Regions from separate parts of the Georgenia sp. Marseille-Q6866 genome, predicted to be linked through region 2. Evidence: riboswitches for the same ligand, from Rfam matches in the RefSeq annotation. Region 2 holds a riboswitch; the other holds the start of a gene.
What was found. A riboswitch is a leader RNA that binds a small molecule or an ion and turns the genes downstream of it on or off. The one in region 2 is predicted to bind cyclic di-AMP.

Region 1: it holds a riboswitch for cyclic di-AMP, as region 2 does, so the genes downstream of both, ACWPXV_RS03095 (C40 family peptidase) here and ACWPXV_RS13650 (C40 family peptidase) in region 2, are expected to answer to the same signal.

The regions. Positions count from the first base shown of each region.
Region 1 covers NZ_CBCOOR010000002.1:248,262-256,338, reverse strand. Annotated here, with positions in the region: gene ddaH (dimethylargininase) at 1-701, opposite strand, end outside; gene ACWPXV_RS03100 (universal stress protein) at 771-1,703, opposite strand; gene ACWPXV_RS03095 (C40 family peptidase) at 1,833-2,705, opposite strand; cyclic di-AMP (ydaO/yuaA leader) riboswitch at 2,708-2,861, opposite strand; gene ACWPXV_RS03090 (iron dependent repressor, metal binding and dimerization domain protein) at 3,041-3,727, opposite strand; gene ACWPXV_RS03085 (pyrimidine dimer DNA glycosylase/endonuclease V) at 3,724-4,335, opposite strand; gene ACWPXV_RS03080 (glycosyltransferase family 2 protein) at 4,332-5,078, opposite strand; gene ACWPXV_RS03075 (hypothetical protein) at 5,075-5,668, opposite strand; gene ACWPXV_RS03070 (prenyltransferase) at 5,668-6,546, opposite strand; gene ACWPXV_RS03065 (lycopene cyclase domain-containing protein) at 6,543-6,863, opposite strand; gene ACWPXV_RS03060 (lycopene cyclase domain-containing protein) at 6,864-7,202, opposite strand; gene crtI (phytoene desaturase family protein) at 7,202-8,077, opposite strand, start outside.
Region 2 covers NZ_CBCOOR010000016.1:51,760-59,836, forward strand. Annotated here, with positions in the region: gene ACWPXV_RS13640 (DUF305 domain-containing protein) at 428-1,021, opposite strand; gene ACWPXV_RS13645 (DUF305 domain-containing protein) at 1,149-1,775, opposite strand; gene ACWPXV_RS13650 (C40 family peptidase) at 2,088-2,777, opposite strand; cyclic di-AMP (ydaO/yuaA leader) riboswitch at 2,922-3,086, opposite strand; gene ACWPXV_RS13655 (dihydrofolate reductase family protein) at 3,785-4,435, opposite strand; gene ACWPXV_RS13660 (CPBP family intramembrane glutamic endopeptidase) at 4,491-5,363, opposite strand; gene ACWPXV_RS13665 (alpha/beta fold hydrolase) at 5,419-6,234, opposite strand; gene ACWPXV_RS13670 (TetR/AcrR family transcriptional regulator) at 6,391-6,942, shown strand; gene ACWPXV_RS13675 (VOC family protein) at 6,993-7,712, shown strand; gene ACWPXV_RS13680 (hypothetical protein) at 7,800-8,027, shown strand.

The DNA.
Region 1 (8,077 bases), on a different contig from region 2:
TTGTGGATGACGTGGCGGCCGTCGCTCACCCCGTTGAGCCCGAGGACGACGGCGTCGGCCTCGGTGGCGATGACGGCGTCGGGGAAGAGCCGCTCCAGCACCCGGCGGCTGCCCTCGCTGAAGGCCTCGGGGTAGTACGCGATCTCCGTGTCCGACAGGACCATGAGGGCGGTGTCGAGGTGGTAGAACCGCGGGTCCACGAGGCGCAGGGTGATGACCGGCTTGCCGATGACCTCCTGCAGCTCGGCGTGCGAGGCGGTGGAGGTGCGGAAGCCCGTGCCGGCGAGGACGTAGTCACCGACGGTGAGGATGTCGCCCTCGCCCTCGTTCGTCTCGGTCGCCTCGTGCACCCGGTAGCCGTGGTCGGCGAACCACTGCGCGTAGGCGGGGCCCTCGGGCATGCGCTGGGGGTAGGTGAACTTCGCGGTGTACATGACGCCGTCGCTCACCAGGCCGCCGTTGGCGGCGTAGACCATGTCCGGCAGGCCCTCGATCGGGTCGATGAGCTCGATGCGGTGCCCGAGGCGGACGTAGGTGTCGTGGAGCTCCTGCCACTGGGCGACCGCCAGGTCCGTGTCGGTCGGCACGGTGGGGTGCATCCACGGGTTGATCTCGTAGCTCACGGTGAAGTACGTCGGTCGGCACATGAGGAAGTGCCGAGGCGTCGCGTCGCGGGATGGGCGCACGGCAGCCCCTTTCATCTCGGGTGTGCCTAGAGCCTAGGCACACCCGGGGTCACCGGCGGCGTGGCACGCGTGAGCCTCGCCACGTCAGCGGCGGCGCCACGGCACGTCGGCCGGGCCTGCCTCCTCCTCGCGGGCCGAGCGGGCGGGCACGACCATGACCGGGCAGACGGCGTGGTGGAGCACGGCCTGGCTGGTGGAGCCCATGAGCAGCCCCGCGAAGCCGCCCCGGCCGCGGGAGCCGACGACGACGAGGTCGACCGCCGTCGAGAACTCGGCGAGGAGGGCGGCGGCGTTGCCGTCCAGGGCGTGCTGGCTGACGCGGACCTGGCGGCCCTCGACGGCGCGGTCGACGGCGACGCTGAGACCGACCTTGACGTCGGCGAGGACGTCGTCACGGTCGACGGCGGCGGGCAGCCAGGCGAGGGAGCCGGACCCGCCACCGATGGGGACAGCGGCGACGGCGGTCAGGTGGGCGTCCCACAGGACGGCCTCGTCGACGGCGCGGCGCAGCGCGATGGTCGCCGACTCCGAGCCGTCGACACCCACGACCATCTGGCGCACGGGCGTGAAGCCGGGCTGCCCCTCGGGGGTGCGGGGCACGACGACCGTGGGGCAGTGGGCGTGGGCGGGCAGGGAGGAGGACACGTTGCCGAGGAGCCGGTCGGCGAAGCCGCCGCCACCCCGCGTGCCGACGACGGCGAGCCCGGCCTGCCGGGAGAGCTCGACGAGCACGCCGGTCGGGTCCCCGAGCTCGAGGGCGCAGGTGACGTCGAGCTCGTCACCGACCCGCTCGACGGCCTCGTCGAGGACCGCCTGCGCCCCGGCCTGGATCGCCGAGTCGTCGACGGCCGCGAAGCCGCCGTCGAGGGAGGCGACGGTGAAGGCCGGCACCGCGTACGCGCACACGACGTGGAGACGCCAGCCGAGCCGGCGGGCCTCTGCCGCGGCCCAGTCCAGGGCCGCAGTGCTCGTCTCGGAACCGTCCACACCGACGATGACGACGTTCTCGCGGGGCATGTCACCCTCCAGGTCGGGAGCCGTTGCCCCCATTGTGCTCCCTCGCGCGCGGCGCCGCGGCGCTTCGGCAGGGACGCCGACGGGCCCGCACCGAGTCGGTGCGGGCCCGTCGGGCAAGCGTGCTGGGGCTCAGCCCACCCGGATGAAGGTGGGGGTGCCGCGGCCGACGTCCGAGATCGGACCGGCCTGCAGGGGCTTGGAGGGATTGCGGGCGGCGATGTGCTGGCCGTCGCCCAGGTAGATCCCGATGTGACCGGGCCACCACACGAGGTCACCGGGCTGGGCCTCGGCGGCCGAGACGACGGTGCCGGCGCCGGCCTGCGCGCTGGAGCTGCGCGGGATGCTGATCCCGGCCTGCTGGAAGACGTACCAGGTGAAGCCGGAGCAGTCGAAGCCCGAGGGGCTGGAGCCGCCCCACACGTACGGGGTGCCGACGTAGCGGAAGGCGATGTCGACGATCGCGTTGCCCGAGGCGGCCGGCGCGGGGGCGGCCTGGGTGGCGCTCTCCTCCGCGACGGCTGCGGAGGAGGAGGAGGACGAGGACGTCGACGCCCCGCTGCGGGAGGCGGTCTCGGTGGACCGGGCGGCGACGAGGGCCTGCGCCTCGGCGGCGGCGGCAGCCTCAGCAGCGGCCTCCTCCGCGGCGATGTGCTCGGCGATGGGGTCGGAGTCCTCGGCGACCGTGGTCTTCGGCGGCGTCGCGGCCACGGCCACGTCGGCGACGGCGAACTCGACGTCGGCGGGCACGGAGACGGTCGGGTTGACCGTCAGGGCCGTGCGGGCCTGGCTCGAGAGCGCGGAGACGTCGACCTGCGGGAGGGAGGAGCCCTCCGGCGCGGCGACGGCGGTGCTGGCGGCCATCGTCAGGGCCAGGCCCGAGGACGCGGCGACGAGCATGCCGCGGCGGGCCGCCGGGCCGGCGACGGCCTGGCTGAGAGCGGTGAAGGGGGTGGTGGGACGGCACGCTGCGCGGTGGCGCGCCCCAGGCATAGTTACGGTCACGAACTGCCTCTCCTGTGTTGCCGACGAGGTGAGCTGTCGGGTTCGGATGGGAGTTCACCCGGCCCGTCCTTGCGGACGGGCTTCACCCCTAGGGGCCGACCGGAGCCGACCGCCACTACCTGGTTCCCCCGCCCCTGCCGACGGTCATTCTCTTGGGACCACGGGCGGCGGCAGGGTTGGGCTCCGTCCATGGGCTCATCACTGGAGGGCGTGAGGAGCGAGTCGGACACTACCTGAGCGTCAAGCCAATTGTCACGTTCTGGTTACGAAGCCTGTGGGCCTCGTGTCACGACTCACACCTGTGGGGCGGCAAGAACCGCAAAATCTCGCGGTTCTCAGGCGTCGACGAAGAGGTGCCGCGTGACGTCCTCGGCGACGTCGAGGACGAGCTCGGAGCCCTCGGCCTGGAGGGAGACGAAGCCCGCGCCGCGCTGGACGGTCAGGCGCGTCCCGGGGCGCACCCCGGCCTCGGAGAAGCGGGCGAGCAGCTCGACGTCCACCTGGAGGGGTTCCCCGATGCGTCGCAGGACGACCTCAGCCTCCGGGGTGCCGACGACGGCGGCCAGCGGCTGCAGCGGCGGGTCGACGGGCGCGAGGCTGCGCTCCCCGAGCTCGGCGAGCCCGGGGATGGGGTTGCCGTAGGGGTCGTGGTGGGGGTGGTCGAGCAGCGCGACGAGGCGGTGCTCGACCTGCTCGCTCATCACGTGCTCCCAGCGGCACGCCTCCTCGTGGACGTACTCCCAGTCCAGCCCGATGACGTCGGTGAGGAGCCGCTCGGCGAGGCGGTGCTTGCGCATGACCTGGGTGGCGCGCTCGTGGCCGAGGTCGGACAGGCGGATGCGCCGCGCCTCCTCCAGGTGGAGCAGGCCGTCGCGCTCCATGCGGGCGACCGTCTGGGACACCGTCGGGCCGGAGTGGCCGAGGCGCTCGGCGATGCGTGCCCGCATGGGCACCACGCCCTCCTCCTCCAGCTCGTAGACCGTCTTGAGGTACATCTCGGTGGTGTCGATCAGGTCACTCATACGTCGCTGCCCATCTCTCGCTCCTCCTCCCGAGGATAGGCCGACCCGCTGACCCCCGTGGCCGTCCTGGGACAGCGGTCCCCACTCCCCCACACTTCCGCTCCCCCACTCCCCTTCCCTCCCGCCGAGCGCTGAGGTGGCGGGGGAGAGGGGGGGGGGGGGGAAGCCGGTTCAGGTCTTCTCCCAGGGCTCGACGGGGCCCGGGACCCGCACGAAGAGGGGTGGACCTCGACGTCCGTGACGTCCCGGACGAGGGCGTAGCGGTCGGGGCTGCGCACGGCGAGCTTGGCGAGCAGGTGGGCCCACTCGTAGGCGACCTGCCCCTCGGTCACCGGCAGCGGGGCGACGGCGTCGAGTGCCACGGCTCGGTCGATGCGGCTGCGGTCGAAGCGGTAGCCCCGCTCGTCGGCCTCGACGGCGAGCACGCCGAGGTAGGCGCAGACCGACGCGAGCGGGTCCGCCGTCGCCCGGAAGCGGACGAGCTGGCTGTGATTGAGGTAGCCCTTGGTCCGCCCGGCGAGCACCGCCTGTGCCAGCAGCGTCTCGCGCCAGCACGCGACGAGCCCCTGCCGGTCGAGGTAGCGCGGGTGCACCGACCAGACCCTCATGCCGCCCCGTCCCTCGCGGGCAGTCCCAGGCGCACCGCCCACCGCGTCCACGGCGGAGCCACCCGCCAGTTGACGGCCAGGGTGCGGAAGGCACGGCGGAAGCGGCGGCGCAGCTGGCCCAGCCCCACGAGGCTGCGCGCGGAGACGCCGACGACGATCGAGCGGTCCAGCCGCACCCGGCGGCGCGGGCCGAGGGCGGAGGCGAGGTCGAGGTCGTCGTGGAGCTCGGCATCGTCGTCGTGGACCGCGGCGCGCACGGCGAGCCAGCTGGTGCGCCGCACCGCCATGCTCGAGCCCCACAGCGCGTGGTGGCCGAGCGCGAGGTAGCACAGCCCGTAGTAGGCGCCGAGGTAGACGGCGGAGACGACGCGGCCAGCGCGGGGCAGCTCGTAGAAGCTCCCGACGCCGGTGACGGCGTCCCGGCGCGGGTCGGCCATCGCGGCGGCGATGCGCTCGAGCCAGTCGGGGCCGGGCAGCGAGTCGGCGTCGAGCCGGGCGATGACGTCGCCGCGCGCGGCGTCGTAGCCGGCCGCCGCCGCCATGGGGATCCCGCGCCGCGGCTCGTCGACGACGCGCGCGCCGTACCGGCGGGCCACCTCCGCCGTCGCGTCACGCGAGCCGTTGTCGACGACGACGACCTCGAGCGGCGCCACCGTCTGGCGTCCCAGGGCGGTGAGGCAGCGCTCGAGGGCGGGCGCGTCGTCGAGCGCCGGGATGACGACGCTCACGCTCAGCGGGCTCACCTCGCCCACCGGGCCACGAGCAGACCGGCGACGACGGAGCCCACCCCGCCTGCGGTGAGGTCACCGATCGTGTCGCCGTAGGAGACGTACACGGAGTCGTCGACGTAGGTGAACCCGGCCCACTCGGCGATCTCCCACAGCACGCCGAGGGCCACGCCGATACTCGCCGTCGTCAGCGCGATGCCGGCCCGGCCGGCGCGGGTGGCGGGCCCGGCCAGCAGGCCGCCGCGCAGCATGACGATGCCGAGCGCTGCGGCGATGAGGCCGTTGACGAGCAGGTGGGCGGGCACGTCCACCCACGGCACCGTCTCGTAGAGCCCGACGGCGCTGGCCCAGCCGGCGGCGATGAGGGCGGCACCCAGCAGCGCCTGGAGGGTGGCGGGGAGGAAGAGCACCCGGGCGAGCGTGACTCCGCCCAGGACGAGGAGGGCCACCGCCGCGGCGACGGCGTCGACGGCGATCGCCGCCGGGATGCTGAGGACGGCAGCCACCGCGACGGCCTGCGCTGCGACCCGCGCGGGGCGCGGCCCGGGCACGGTGAGGAGCACGCCGGAGGGCGTGGTGGGGCGGGTCGGGTGCTCATCGGCCATCAGCGGGTCCAGGCGATGGCGATGAGGAGCTGGGTGATGAGGAAGCCGGTGCCGAGGTTGAACCAGATGAACCGGCGCCACCCGGCGTTGGCCTCCTCGCAGCGCGCGTCGGGCAGGGAGCGGTAGGGCCAGATCGAGAGGATGTAGGGCACGACGAGGACGGCGGCCAGCGCGCCCGGCCACCCCGTCCACAGCGCGGCCACACCGGCCGCCGCGTACAGCCCGAGGGACAGCCGGGTGGTGCGGGCGGCGCCGAGCCACGTCGCGACGGAGGAGATGTCCGCCTCCCGGTCCGCCGTGACGTCCTGGACGGCCCCGAAGGCGTGGGACGCCATCCCCCACAGGAAGAAGGCGACGAGCGCGGCGAGCGCCGCCCCCTCCAGGGAGCCGCCCGCGAGGACGAGCCCGAAGACCGCAGGGCTGACGAAGTGGGTGCTCGAGGTGAGCGAGTCGAGGACGGGCCGCTCCTTGAAGCGCAGCACGGGGGCGGAGTAGGCGATGACGGCGAGCACGCTGACGGTGAGCACCGCCGTCGAGGCCGCCGAGCCGAGCAGGACGAGGGCGACGACGAAGGGCAGGTTGCTCAGCACCGACGCCCAGATCGTCGTGCGGTGCCAGCGGCGGTCGAGGACGATCCCCTCGATGCCGCCCTTGCGCGCGTTACGGAGGTCCGACTCGTAGTCGAAGACGTCGTTGACCCCGTACATGAGCAGGTTGTAGGGGATGAGGAAGTACAGCGTGCCGACGACGAGCGCGAGGTCCACGCCGCCGCCCGCCATGAGGTAGGCCGCCGCGAAGGGGTAGGCGGTGTTGATCCAGCTGACCGGCCGCGAGGAGCCGAGGAGCTGGCGCAGCGCGCTGGTGGCGGTGTCGCTCATGCTCGCTCCTCGTCGGCCCGGCGGGGGCGCAGCAGCTCCCACAGCGCGGGCAGGAGCAGCACCGAGGCGAGCGGCCAGGCGAGGTCCTCGACCGGCGCGAGGAGGAGCCGGGCCCCGGTGAGCTGGGACTCGTCGTAGCGGAAGAGGTCGGCGGCGATCATCAGGCTGTCGAAGACGACCGTGAGGACGAACAGCGTGACGAGCGTGACCGCCGTCGCCGCCCACCAGCGCCGGCCCAGCCGCCGCACCCGGGTGGCGACGACGGCGGTGGCGAGGACGGGCACCAGGAACAGGCCCGCGAGCAGGAGGTAGCTCACTCAGCCCACCTCCGCCGTCGTCGTGCGGCGCGAGCGCAGGAGCAGGAGGACGAGCCCGTGGAGGACGAGGGTGAGGTAGCAGAGGAAGGTGACGAAGACGAGCTCCTCCAGGGGCAGCTCGGGGGCGAGCATGATGCCGGTCATCGCGTCGCTCTCCCCGCGGTGGTAGAAGCCGGAGGCGATCGCGGCGACGTCCCACAGGAGGAAGAACGCGACGCCGACGGCGAGCACGAGGGCGCCGCGCCGGGCGTCGGCCCACAGGACGAGCCGGAAGCGGGCGTCGAGCAGGGCCATGCAGCCGAGCGAGACGAGCAGCGCCGCGAGGTAGGCAAGAGCGATCACGAGGCCCACAGTGCCATCTCGGCGTGCACCCGGTCACGGACGATCTCGGCGCTGATGAGGCACATCGGCAGCCCGATGCCCGGGATGGTGCTCGCCCCGGCGTAGTACAGGCCGCTCACCTTCCGCGAGGCGTTGCCCGGCCGGAAGAAGGCGCTCTGCCGCAGGGTGTGCGCCGGGCCGAGCATGCCCCCGCGCCAGGAGTTGAGGTCCGCGGCGAAGTCACCGGGCCCGACGGTCCGGCGCACCCGGATGCGCTCGCGCAGGTCCGCGATCCCGGTCCAGGAGGCGAGCTGGTCGATGGCGGCGTCGGCGATCTCCTCGACGGCGCGGTCCCCGCCGCCGTCGACACCGCCGCGCCCGAGGGACGGGTCGGCGGGGACCGGGACGAGGATGAAGACGTTCTCCGCGTCCGCGGGCGCGACGCCCGGGTCGGTGCGCGAGGGCGTGCACACGTAGGCGGAGGCGGGGCTCGGCACGCGCCCCTCGCGGATGTCGCGGAAGTTGCGGTCCCAGTCCTCGGTGAACAGGAGCGTGTGGTGGGGCAGCTGGGGCAGCTTGCCGTCCACGCCGAGGTAGACGAGCACGCCGCCGGGGCCGGGGTCGCGCCGCTGCCACCAGCGGGCGGGCCGCTCGCGCACGGCGGGCGGGAGCAGCTCGGTCTCGACGTGGTGGAGGTCCGTCGCCGCGACGACGACGTCGGCACGCAGCCGGTGCTCGGCGCCGGCGGCGTCGCGGTAGCGGACGCCCGTGACGCGGGACCGCGGGCGGCGCCGGCCCCGGGGGCCGGACTCGGTCGTCACGGCGGTGACCGTGGCGCCGGTGCGGACGGTGACTCCCTGCTGCTCGGCGAGCCCGGTGACGGCCTCGATGAG
Region 2 (8,077 bases):
GGTATCTGCGTCAGTCGTAAGGAGCCCGGGCAGCGGTCCATTCCCGATTCGCCTGCACGAGGCAGAGATGTTCATCGGCTCTTCATGAAAGCTCGATCGGTTGCCCCACTTGGTCGATGCCTCTTCGGACCGCAACAACCATGAGGAGGATTCGTGGCAGCCACCAAGCACCCACCGTCGTCACCGCCGTCCAGGCGCCCGCGGACCACTCCTGGGAGGACGCGGCCGCGGCCCTAGTCCGGCTCGGCAACCGGTTCGACTTGGGACCTCCTGGCGAGGCCCCGATCCAAGTGCCGGTGACTGCCCCACGGGGCACGGTCCGCGCGCTAGCGCCCCCAACCTGTGCATCAGCGAGGCGTCAGCGGCATGGGCTGACAGTGGGTGCCGTCGATGGAGGGTAGTCCAAAGGACGGGCTATGGACACGCCTCAGTCCGTGTCGCACTGACGCTCTGCAGGTTCCTCAAAGGCCGTCACCGGGCGCGCCTGCGCTTCCTCCGGTGTCGAAGCCACCCCGTTCTCCGCGATGTCCTTGATGAGCCAGTCCATCTCGAAGATCTCGCGCCGCTGCGCCTCGCTGATCTCCACGGCAAGCTCACAGACCCGGACGTCCTCGATCCCGGCTCGCTCCGAGCGCGTAATGGCCAGGGAGTGGTGGGGAATCATCGCGCGCATGAAGGCGGCGTCGTCCACCGTTGCCTGGCTGCGGTCCAGCGCGATCCCGCCCGCTAGCAGCCCGAGACTCACCACCACGACGACGGCGTTCGCCTTGGTGTTCTTGTACATATTGAGCATCCACGCGAGCATGACCAGCCCCATCGCGCCACCCATGGTCACCGCCATGAAGACACGGCTTTGGCTGAAGCGTATGTGGCCCCACTCCCACGACCCGGCGAACATCACCCAGTACATAACGACCATCGCCGTCAGGAGCATCGCAGCGAACCGCAGGTACATCTTCATGCTCGGAGTCCGCGAGTGGCTGTCGTGGTTGTCATCGTTCGAGTGTTCGTGCTCGGCCATGGGAAACACTCTCCTGTTCATTCAGCGCTGGGTCCTCATCGTTCTCTCGGTCATCGGGCGCCGTCCTGTTTCGGGTCGACATGGACCGGCGGGCGAACTTGGGCTCGCCCGCCGGCGGGTCCGAACCTCACAGGCCCTGGAGGAGTTCCTCCATCTCGCTGATTTCGGCCTGCTGGTCATCGATGATCTTCTGGGCGAGTTCCAGCGCCTGCGGGTTCTCCCCGCTGTCGAGCTCGTCCTGAGCCATGTCGACCGCGCCGCGGTGGTGCGCGATCATCAGCTCGAGGAACCGCTGGTCGAACTCGGCGCCGGACAGGGACTCCAGCTCGGCCATGGCCTCCTCCTGACTCATCCCCTCCATGTCCATGCCGCCGTGGTCCATGCCCTCGTGGCCCATGGGGGAGGTCTCCTCACCCCAGGTCTCGAGCCAGGCCGTCATCTGCTCGATTTCCGGGCCCTGCGCCGCGGAGATCCGCTCTGCGAGGGAGCGCACCTCCTCGCTGGCAGCCTTCTCCACGGCCAGGTCGGCCATCTCGATAGCGCCCTCGTGGTGGACGATCATCATCTGGGCGAACATCGTGTCCGCGTCGTTGTGCACGTCCTCGGCCTGCGTCGCGCTGTCGGTCGTCTCCTCCGTGGCGTTGCCGGCGGCCGGCTCCTCCGGTGTGCTCTGCTCGCCGTTACCGCACGCGGCCAAGGCGAGAGTCAGCGCAACCCCGCCGGCAACGGCGCAGAGTCGGGTCCTGAGTGTCACGGGCGTCTCCATCTGCTCAATGTGGCCGATGGGCGAGAAGGCCCAGCCGCAGCTGGTCAGCCCATCGGGTGGGGCTAATGGAGGCTAACCACGTGCTGGGTGGCGACACCACGCCCAGCAGCGGCCTCACGGGCATTCTTCATCGAGTCTTCATCCCGGTGCTCCTGGCACGGGGACCCGGAGCGCCCGGTCGGACTCATCTGGCTCCAGCAGCGACCCCAACCCGTGCAGCCTCGACCAACGCCAATCGCCAGGATCAGGCCGAACAGTTGGGGGGTGGCCCGCAGTCACCTGCGGGCCACCCCCCGTTGCTCAACCCACTCGGATGAACGTTGGGTTCGCCTTATAGATGTCACGCACCGACAGCGGGTTGCCCGGGCTGAAGGCCGCGATGTACTGCCCATTCCCCACGTAGATGCCCACGTGCCCGGGCCACCACACCAGGTCACCGGGCTGGGCCTGGGAGGCCGAGACCTGCGTGCCCGCGTTGCGCTGCGCCGAGGAGGACCGTGGGATGGAGATGCCTGCCTGGGCGTACACGTACTGGGTGAACCCCGAGCAGTCGAAGCCCGCCGGGGTCGACCCGCCCCACACGTAAGGGGTGCCGATGTATCGGTAGGCGATGTCCAGGACCGCGTTGCCCGACGCGTTGGCCGGCGGGGCCTCCCGGGCGGCCGACCGCGACGCCGAGGCGGTCTCCCGCTCGACGCCGGTCGCCGACGAGGTGGCCGTGGTCGCCGCCGACGTGCCGCCCTGACCCTGGGGGATGGTCAGCACCTCGCCGACAATGATCAGGGCCTGCGCGTTCAGACCGTTCGCCGCGATGATCGCCGAGATCGTGCTGTCGTAGCGCTGCGCCAACTTCCCCACGGTGTCTCCCGACACGACGGTGTGGGTGACCTGCGCCGCGTCACCGGTCTGCGTGCTCGCCGTCGCCTGGGTGTCGACGACCGGGGGGTCGGGGTGGACCGGCTCCATCGCGGAGGCGGTGGTCGTGGCCATGGTCAAAACCAGGCCGGAGGAGGCCGCGGCAAGCGCGGCACGGCGGGCGGCCGGACCCGTCAGGCACGGGCCCAGTGATGAGAAAGCGGTGATGGGACGGCCCTCGGCGCGGTGCCGTCCACGGGTGTGGCTAGATGTCACGGGTAAACCTCTCCAGGGCGCCTACGAGGTCAGCTGTCGGGTTCGGGTAGGAGCACACCCGGCTCGGTCATCGAGCTTCACCCCAAGGACCTGCACGCAGGCCCAGATTGGGTTCCCCGTCCCTGCCACGGACGATCGAGGACCACGGTGCGGTGGCAGGGCTCGGCGTCCGCACGCGGGCTTCCCGATGAAGGGGCCGGGAAGCAGGAGCGACGCTACACACCCCGACCCCCAGGATCACGGTTCGATAACGGCCTCGGGGAAGACTTCATCAAACCTTCATTCCCACCACGTCTCCTGCCCAGGCACTCTCACAACGTGCGTGTCCAAGAACCGGGCTGCTCGATCCGTTGGACATATGAGTTCAAGCCGCTACGCGGACGCCGGTTCGTCCTCGCGGGCCCGTTCCGGCCCCTGTGGCGCCGTTACATGCAACGGGCTCTCGCCCGGATGGTCGAAGTCGTGGAAGCCGGCTGACAACGGGGACGTGCCCGCTCGTCCGAGTAGGCGTTCCTGGTTTCGCCGCTGGCGCCGTTGGGTGACGTTGCAGCGCCAGCTCACGAACTGGCGTCCGCACATGCTGCGACTCGGCTCACGCTCCCGTCTCACGAGCTCCCGTGCCTACCAGCTCGCGGACATGCGCGTCCGCAGTACCACTGGCTCCCATGCTGGCTCTCTGAGCAAGTGAGGCGCAGGCACCGCTTCTCGTCGACACCCTGCGTGCCGAACCGCGCGGCATGGCCTCCGTCGCCGTCCATGCCATGGGCCATGTGGCCGGCAACCTCGGCGGTGTGCCGCCGCCCGCCGCGCCACAGGAGTCCGCAGGAGCAGGAGGCAGAGGCGCACGTGTGCTCCACCGCCGGACGCTACCCACTCGAGCGCCTCGTGAACGTCAGGTGGGTGACGCCGCTGGGCGTCGAGACCACCTCGATGTCATAACTGCGCTCCAGCCCCTCCAGGCCGTCCCACAGCAACGCGCCGTGCCCGAGGACGATAGGCACCTGGACGAGGTGAATGTGGTCGACGAGACCCGCGGCGATGAACTCGCGCGCGACGGTCGCCCCGCCACCGATACGGACGTCGAGGCCGCCCGCGGCCCGACGTGCGACGTCCAGCGCCTCCGCCGGTGAGGCCTCGAGGAAGTGGAAGGTCGTGCCGCCCGCCATCTCGATCGCCTCTCGCGGGCGGTGGGTGAGCACGAGGACCGGAGTGTGGAACGGGGGCTCGCTCCCCCACCAGCCGCGCCAGTCGGCGTCGTCATGCCAGCCGGGCGGCCCGAACTTGCCCGCCCCCATGATCTCCGCGCCGATGCCCGGCTCGTGCGAACGAGCCATCGCGTCGTCGACGCCGGCACTGCCCGTCGGTGCGCCCACCAGCCGGGCCCCGAAGCTGGTGGCGAACATCCACTCGTGGAGCCGCTCGCCCGCGTGCCCCATCGGGGTCTCGAGGCTCTGCACCTCCCCCGCGACGAAGCCGTCGAGAGAGATCGACAGGTTGTGGATCCGGGTCCTGGACATCGCTACCTCCTCCGGCCGGCCGTGCGGTGGTGCTGACCGCCGACGCGAGCCGAAGTCATCGCGGCGGCCCGACGTCGGGCTCGGGCCGGGCCCAGCTCTCCTGGCCCGGCCAGAGGAACCCGGCGATCGTCGTCGACGTCGCGAAGGCCACCACCGCCGTCGCCACGACGAAGACGGTCTCGTTGCTCACCGTGGCCTCGAGGTACTGGCTGGAGATGACCAGCTGCATGACCACCTGGAACGCCAGGTGCCAGCCCACCGCGGCCCAGACCGAGCCCGAGATCAGCCGGATGCACCCGACCACCACCCCCATCCCGAAGAACAGGACAAGCCGCTCGAGGAGGACGCCCCACCCCTCGGTGATCACCCACAGCGCCGTGCCGAACAGCATGAAGAGGAGCGCCTGGACGAGCACGGCGAGCCACGGCGCCACGGCGGCGGTGAGGTTGCGGTAGACGTACCCGCGGAAGAGCAGCTCCTCGGGGAACGCCTCGTAGACGAGGACCAGGACGACGAGCAGGAGGACGACGCCGACGGTCTCGGCGAGCGTCGCGTCGATCTCGATCCGCAGCCACCCGGCCGCCAGCGCGACCGCCAGCCCGACCGCGGCCGGCAGCAGCCAGCTCAGGGCTCCGTAGAGCAGGTCGCGGGCCGCGCGCTTTCCACCGGACAGCCCCAGCGTCCCGACGGGGCGCCTGTCCAGGAGCCGGCGCGCCGCGACGACGAGTGCCCCGGCGATGAGAAGCGCCGCCAGGGCACTGACGGCGTGCCTCGCCAGTGAGAGGCCTTCGCCCCACACTCGAGTGGTCAGTGCCGCGATCGCCAGCCAGCCCAACAGGGCACCCGTGACGACGACGGCCAGCCGCGCCGCGACAGGCAGACGCGGGGGCGCCGCCTCGGCCACCTGTCCGTTGCCCGGATGGGTCATCTCTCGACGCTATGCCAGCCCCTCCGTCCCCCGCAGCCATTTTGTCCGAGGTCCGTCACCCGGCGCGGACGAACCAGTCGACGGCGAGGTCGACCACCGCGTCGGGTGCGTCGTCGGTGATGAAGTGGGCGGCGTCGTCGACGTAGGCGAACTCGGCCCGGTCCGCGTACCGCTCCGGTTCCCGGCAGGTCCGGCCGACGAGCTCCTCGGTGAAGGCGTAGTCGAGCCGGCCGAAGACGACGAGGGTCGGCACGGTGAGCCGCCGGCGCCGGTAGACGCCGCGCATGATCCGCCACCCCTCCGCCGCGACCATGTGGCGGCACAGCGGACGGACGGCTGCGTCGACCTCGGGCCGGGCCATCGGTGCGAGGTGGGCGGCCACCGTGTCCCCGGCCATCGGACGGGCGAGGTACCTCGGAGAGAAGGTCCCGCGCAGCGACCTGCCTGGCCGGTGCCAGATGAACGGGGGCAGATGACGAAAGGCTCGGCGCATTGCCGGGTCGAACGTCATGAAACCGGGCGGAACGGCGAGTTGCGTCGCTGTCCGCACACGGTCGGGGTGCGCATAGCAGAGCTGCATGGCGGTGATGGAGCCCATGTCGTGTGACACGAGATCGACCCGGTCGAGGCCCAGCACGTCGAGCAGGGCGACGACGTCGCGCAGCCGGGTCTCCCGGTCGATGCGTGGGTCGTCGGCGCTCGTCCAGCCCGCACCGCGCAGGTCGGGGCACAGCACGCGGTAGCCGTGCCCGGCGATGGCCGGGGCGATGTCGTGCCACTGCCACCAGTGCTGCGGGAAGCCGTGCAGGAGCATGACCGGCGGTCCCTCCCCGATGGTGGCGAGGTGGGTGCGCAGCCCCGGAGTGTCCACGACTCGATGATCGAACCCGGCAGCCTCGGGCAGCGGCGGCGACCACCCCGCAGTGTCGACCGGACCGGCGTCGGGGTGAGCAGGAGTGTCCATGACGGCCTTCTTCGTTCGTCGGACTACTATGAACATAGTAAACCTGCCCGAAGGGGGATGTCCATGGCCGGGACCCGGGAACGAGCACTTGAGGCGGCGGTGGCACTGCTGGGCACGGACGGCGTCCGCGCCCTGAGCCACGCGCGCGTCGACGACCGCGCGGGGCTCCCCCCGGGCTCGACGTCGAACTGGTTCCGTACCCGCCGGGCACTGCTCGCTGGTGTCGTGGACTGGATCGCCGAGAGCGAGCGGGCCGACGTCGACCCCACCGGCATGCCGCACGTAGCCAGCCCCTCCGACCTCGTCGAGGCCCTGTGCGCGATGGTCGAGATCGAGACCGGCCGGTTCGCCGTCCGCACCCGCGCGCGCTACGCCCTGTTCCTCGAGCTGTCCGGCGACCCGGAGCTGGCCGAGCCGCTGCGTCACCAGCGCCAGGAGTTCGAACGGTGGACGGAGACGGTCGTTGCTGCCGCCGGCATCCCGGACCCCGTGCCCGCGACACGGGCGCTCATGGCCCTCGCCGAGGGGCTACTCCTCCACCGCCTCACCGTGGACGCCGCGCTGAACATGCGACCCGCGATCGAGCGGGCGGTGCGCGCACTCGCAGCGACCTGATGTCTCGCCGGGGGTGTACCACTCCCCTGGCCCGGTCCTACCGTTGTGCCATGCGTCTGGAGAACATCGTGCTCGACGCCGTGGACCCGGGCCGGGTCGGCCGGTTCTGGGAGGCCGTCCTCGGGGGCGAGCGGCTCAGTGACGGGCCGGAGGGGTTCGAGACCCGGCTCCCGATTCCCGACGGCCCGGTCATCGACCTGTGCGTCCAGCCGGTCCCCGAGCCACCGGCCGAGCCGCTGCGACTGCACCTCGACCTGCTCGGCGGGGACCGCCAGCTCGAGCTCGTCGACAGGTTCCTCGAGATCGGTGCCTGGCACCTCGACATCGGGCAGGGTGAGGTGCCGTGGGTCGTCCTGGCCGATCCGGAGGGCACCCCGTTCTGCGTCATGGAGCACCGGGACGTCTACCGCGACACCGGGCCGGTCGCGGCTCTCCCCCTCGACTCCGCCGACCCCGAGCGCGACCTCGAGTTCTGGTCGTGGCTCACCGGCTGGACCAGGGCCGACGGCGTCGCGCCCTGCTCGCTGCGGCACCCCTCCCGGCGCGGGCCGCTGCTCGAGCTCTGCCCTGAGCCGGCCCCCAAGGGCCGCGCGAAGAACAGGGTCCACCTCGACGTCCGGCTCGATCCCGGCGACGATGCCGACGCCGTCGCCGCGGGTATCGTCGAGCGTGGCGGCCGGGAGCTCGACCCGGGCTGGGGCGACCTGCCGTGGCGGGTGTTCGCAGACCCGTCCGGCAACGAGCTGTGCGTGCTGCCCGCCGTCAGGTGACCTCTCCGAGCTCGTCGCCGCCGAGACTCGACGCCAGCTCGCCCGGTGGGAGCGACTGACAGAGGTACCGGTCCCGGCCGATCTACGATGGCGCGCAAGGTCACGATCTGGCCCGGACAGGTCGTCGTCCCGGTCTTCCCGACCGACTTCACCTGGGACGACGAGGCCGGCGAGCTCTCCGGGTTCACCCACACGTTCTCCCTGGGCGACGCCGTGTCACTAGGGGGCGGTGACAGCGAAACGCCTCCGTCGATCGTTGAGCACCTTCCGACAGGCTGCGAAGGCGATCAGTACTTCGTCGTGCACTCCGCGTGAGGACCGGTGCCCAGCTCGATCAACGACAATGATGGCGTCCGGCGTGGAAC